2 regions of the Paenibacillus sp. FSL F4-0100 genome follow, and region 2 is predicted to be linked to the other one. Evidence: a T-box and tRNA genes for the amino acid it is inferred to sense, from the RefSeq annotation. Region 2 holds a T-box; the other holds one or more tRNA genes.
What was found. The T-box of region 2 lies ahead of MHH48_RS08335 (valine--tRNA ligase). A T-box ahead of a tRNA ligase gene usually reads a tRNA of that ligase, here a tRNA-Val.
Positions count from the first base shown of each region.

Region 1 (2,402 bases), 410 kb from region 2:
CATTTTGGCGGAGTCCTTATTGTAATAGGTGATACGTCCAGTTGCCGCGTACTGTCCCTCCGACTTGATCAGGACATGATGTGCATCGGAGTCCAGACGATCGTAATCATCAATCTCCAGGTCAATCGGAACCTTCTGTTCAAGCACGAAAACATCCTTCCGGATATCCAGCGCTTGCTGCAACTGCTCTTCGGTTGATACATTTATGATTTCTGCTGCCAATTTCAACACCTCTTTATGTAGAATCAATTCCTTGTAATATCGCAGATCGAGATATTATACAAAATAATCATTTTCCTGTATAGTATAAGCTAACGTTTTTTTGAAAGGAGCATTGCCTTTATGGGCATGGGAACCACGATATTTTGGGCTGTTATCATCTCAGCCATCATCATCTACCCTATCTTTTGGGCGATTAAAAAAGGTTATTCCCGCAAATGGGATGAGGAATAGCATCGGCCGTTTTACAGCAAATCGCCAGCTTGCCTGCCGGCGGTTTGCTCTGCTCGCTGTTCGAGCAAAAGGTAAGGATATTGGTATGACCGATTTGTTATAGACGTTGCTGCACCCATTACGGATGGAGATCGCGTAAGGTATCCACCGAATCCATCGGGGATACCGGCTCCAGTGCTCCGCTTCCCTGCTTGGAATATACGTCCTGATCTATCGAACGTCCGTAAACATCAAGCATTACAGGCGCCGCAGGCCCATGTAGCGGCTCCAGCTGCACCGACGTTCTCTCCGAGATACTGCAACCGCTCCCTAGTACAGTTACCCCTAGCAACGAGAGCACCAGACTGGCTCGATTAAAATGATGGGATTTCCCACCTGCCATGCCATTCACACTCCTCCATTGGCATAATCATGCTGTATTTAGTCTGAACCGGAATGTGATTTTTTATAACGAGAAAACCATTGACAGCCACACTGTCTGCTGGTAATATATGAATTACCTTTTTAAATATTTCATGATCTGTTAGCTCAGCTGGGAGAGCACTATCTTGACAGGGTAGGGGTCAGTGGTTCGAGCCCACTACAGATCATAATCGAAAACCCTTGATGCCATTGGCGTCAGGGGTTTTTCATTTTCGAATACTATTGCCTATTTGGGTTCATGGGGTCCCGTTGGGGACGGATTGGGGGACAAAGTCAGAATATGGATGCGAAGCACCAGATGGTTGACCAAGTTTCTCAGCAATTTTCGTTTGAGATCAAGAAACATGCGTCCCCTTCCTTTCTCGGGCCTCCAGGACAGATTATACTACTAACGAAAAATCAAACGAAACATTACAGGCTTATCTTCCATTTATCCATATAAAAAACCGGTACCTGGACAGGCACCGGAAACCATAACCCACATTCATCCATCATTTATCTATTCTTAAATTACCCCAGTCCCCTTACGATTAAATGAAGACTATTTTAAAAGTTCTTCCGGTGTCTCTCCGCTGTATACAAATACGGGACTTGCTGTATTCACTACGAATACGGCTACCATCGTCAGAGCAGATGCGATAAACGAAAACAACTGATGTTTAATCTTATGGGTCCATAACATGAGCTTGTCCTCCTTTCCAGCGTAATAAACTGAGAGCCTGGACCAAATATATGACAGCCAATGTTGGGGACTGAAGTCCAAAGTTAAACATAACGATGACACTGCTAATTATGCGAAGTTTTACGTAATGCTTCCTCGGTATTCGGGACTGCCTTTCGATTCGGCTGGGAGCAAACAGCATCACCAGCAACAGACTGAGGACATTGATAATGAGAACACCTGCAATTTCCATCTCCACAAAAGACACCAAAGTGAATAATGCGGTCGTGAATGCAATGCAGCCAGCCCCTGTCTTAAGGTGATATCCTCCGGAAAATTGCCTGAGTACCGCAAAACCCGTCAAGGCAATGACCGCCTGCTTCACGTTACCCGTGAATATCGAAATAAGCAGCGTGAAGACCACAATAAACAATACGTTTAATATGATGGCGATCGCATGTTTCAAAACAGGAACAGAGGATTTATGGTCAGGTACCTGGCGTTTGATCCCCTCCGCTATCCGTTTTGATAATCCTTCTATGATCATAAGAATCCCGCTCCTCTGTATTGATGGCATAATACAAGAAGATTCCAAATGTTATTCCAAAGAAGAGAAGATGCAGCCATAAACGGTTGAGATAAAACAGAATCGCAATTAATATCAACACCACGATAATTAAAGCGATCAATAGAATATGTTCAAATTTAATGCGCAGCTTTTCCAGATTGTACTTAAACCCAATACCAAATTTGTACATAATCCAGGATATCAACAGTCCTGTCGCTCCTGACAGGATTTGAAGAATATAACCATTGGCATGATTGGTCTGAATGGAATCAATCGATCCGAATATCGTTGTCAAAT
Region 1 is NZ_CP150303.1:2,325,701-2,328,102, reverse strand. It holds gene MHH48_RS10210 (GNAT family N-acetyltransferase) at 1-222, opposite strand, end outside; gene MHH48_RS10205 (hypothetical protein) at 572-835, opposite strand; tRNA gene MHH48_RS10200 (tRNA-Val) at 971-1,043, shown strand; gene MHH48_RS10195 (cyclic lactone autoinducer peptide) at 1,418-1,558, opposite strand; gene MHH48_RS10190 (accessory gene regulator B family protein) at 1,542-2,084, opposite strand; gene MHH48_RS10185 (hypothetical protein) at 2,026-2,402, opposite strand, start outside.
Region 1: it encodes a tRNA-Val, which carries the amino acid that the T-box ahead of MHH48_RS08335 (valine--tRNA ligase) is inferred to sense. The anticodon was not compared.

Region 2 (2,402 bases):
TCATCCTTGCCAAGCTTCGCGCGCGCTTCCTCTTCATTCATGGCAACAACCACTTCGCCCGTCGATTCGGAATACCAGGCCGGAATCCGGTGGCCCCACCACAATTGACGGGAAATGCACCAATCGCGTACATTCTCCATCCAATGCAGGTAGGTTCGCTCGAAGCGGTCAGGCACGAAGTTAACGCCCTTGCCGGATTTCTGCGCATCCACAGCTGCTTCCGCAAGCGGCTGCATCTTAACGAACCACTGCGTCGACAGATAAGGCTCAACCACCGCACCGGATCTCTCGCTATGGCCAACCTGATGGACATGATCTTCGATGCGGAGCAATACGCCCGATTCCTTCATGTCGTTTACGATCTGCTTGCGGCATTCGCTCCGGTCAAGACCTTGGTACTTACCAGCAAACTCATTCATCGTCCCGGATTCATCCATCACGGTAATTTGCGGCAGGTCATGTCTCTGACCCATTTCGAAGTCATTCGGATCATGTGCCGGCGTAATTTTAACCGCTCCGCTGCCAAAGTCCTTCTCAACGTACTCATCGGCAATAACCGGAATCTCGCGGCCGACAATCGGCAGGACCAATGTTTTGCCGATCATGTCTTTATAGCGTTCATCTTCCGGATGAACGGCTACCGCCGTATCGCCAAGCATGGTCTCCGGACGGGTGGTTGCTACGGTAATGGAGCCGCTGCCGTCTTTCAGAGGGTATTGCAAGTGATACAAATGGCCGTTGACCTCTTTGTACTCCACTTCAATATCGGACAAAGCCGTGCGGGCAGCCGGGTCCCAGTTGATGATGCGTTTACCGCGATATATGAGCCCTTTATCATAGAGCTTAACGAATACTTCCCGAACCGCGTCCGACAACCCCTCGTCGAGCGTGAAACGTTCTCTGGAGTAATCGAGGGACAGGCCGATCTTGGACCATTGGTCACGGATTGTATTCGCATATAGATCCTTCCATTCCCACACTTTCTCAAGGAATTTTTCACGTCCCAGATCGTATCGGGTAACGCCTTCTTCGCGAAGCTTCTGCTCAACCTTGGTTTGCGTGGCGATGCCCGCATGGTCAGAGCCCGGCAGCCACAGCGCATCATAACCCTGCATCCGCTTTACACGAATCAGAATATCCTGCAGCGTAAAGTCAAGGGCATGGCCGATATGAAGCATTCCCGTAACGTTTGGTGGAGGAATAACAATCGTGTACGGCTCCGCATCCGGTCGTTTGCCAGCTTCAAAGAAGCCGCCTTCCTTCCAGTACGGATACCATTTTTGTTCAGCTGCCTTCGGATCATACGTCGTCGGCATTTCTAACTGGGATTGGTTTTGTTTTTGATCCATATTTTCGTACCTCCGATACTGTTAATCAGTTTTGCCAACCCGAAATGTTTTAGCCTCCGGGAGTGGGCATGAATATCAATGTTTGGCATGAAACAAAAAAAGCCCTTCGTCCTCAAAGGACGAAAGACTGTTCTCTCGCGGTACCACCTTTGTTTCGTGCTTATAAAATAATTCATCAACCGTGTCCTCCCATGAAGAACATGAAAGGCTTACGATCAAGCACGACACTTTACGCAGATAACGGCTGCGGCCGGCGAACTCTAACCAGGGTAGCAATCGATCCCTACTCTATCTCAAGTCCGCAACTCCGGGGTGACTTCGGCAAGCTGGTTCCTGCGGAATCTCACAGCGCTTGATAGCAATTCCGCTCTCTGAAGGCCATACCTTCCTACTCTTCCCGTTCAACGTTGTTCTAGCTTATGAAATACCTGTACATATTCTATTCAAATATACCGTGGTTGTTGCATATAGTCAATATTTCGAGTGTTTCCGATCGATTTAGACATCATACCTGCCGAATCAATAAATCTTATACATTGAAAAAGCAGGCCAAGGATGTCCTACCTTGACCTGCTTTTTCTTACGCAATTGCTCCCCCCACCGATTACTGGGGAATGTATAATACCTGTCCTTCTTCCACATTCTGCTCGGACATGCGGTTATATAACAAAAGCTCCCGCGGCGTCAGTTGATAACGCTCGGCAATCACGTCGAGTGTCTCCTCACGCTGTACAATGCACATCCGGACCTTGCGGAACGGCGTTTCCTCGCGGCGGTTACCCAGGAACAGACTCTTCCACTCCACATCCTCGGCCGAAGCCGAATCAACCAATTCCTCCGCCTCTTCTTCCTCGTCCCGAGCGGCTTGATCCTGAACCGTTCTGCTCGATTGAAGCAATGAAGATAAGCCTACACCCGATGTGCTGTTTGTGCTGCTGTTCTTCGAGTTGAAGGCCACCTTTAACTCCGGTTTGGTCGGAACCTCTTCAACTTTAACGGAAACCTCCTCCGTTATATCATCCATATCCTCCAAAGGTACTGCTCCCTCAGCAA
Region 2 is NZ_CP150303.1:1,917,602-1,920,003, reverse strand. It holds gene MHH48_RS08335 (valine--tRNA ligase) at 1-1,349, opposite strand, end outside; T-box leader at 1,462-1,763, opposite strand; gene MHH48_RS08330 (LysM peptidoglycan-binding domain-containing protein) at 1,954-2,402, opposite strand, start outside.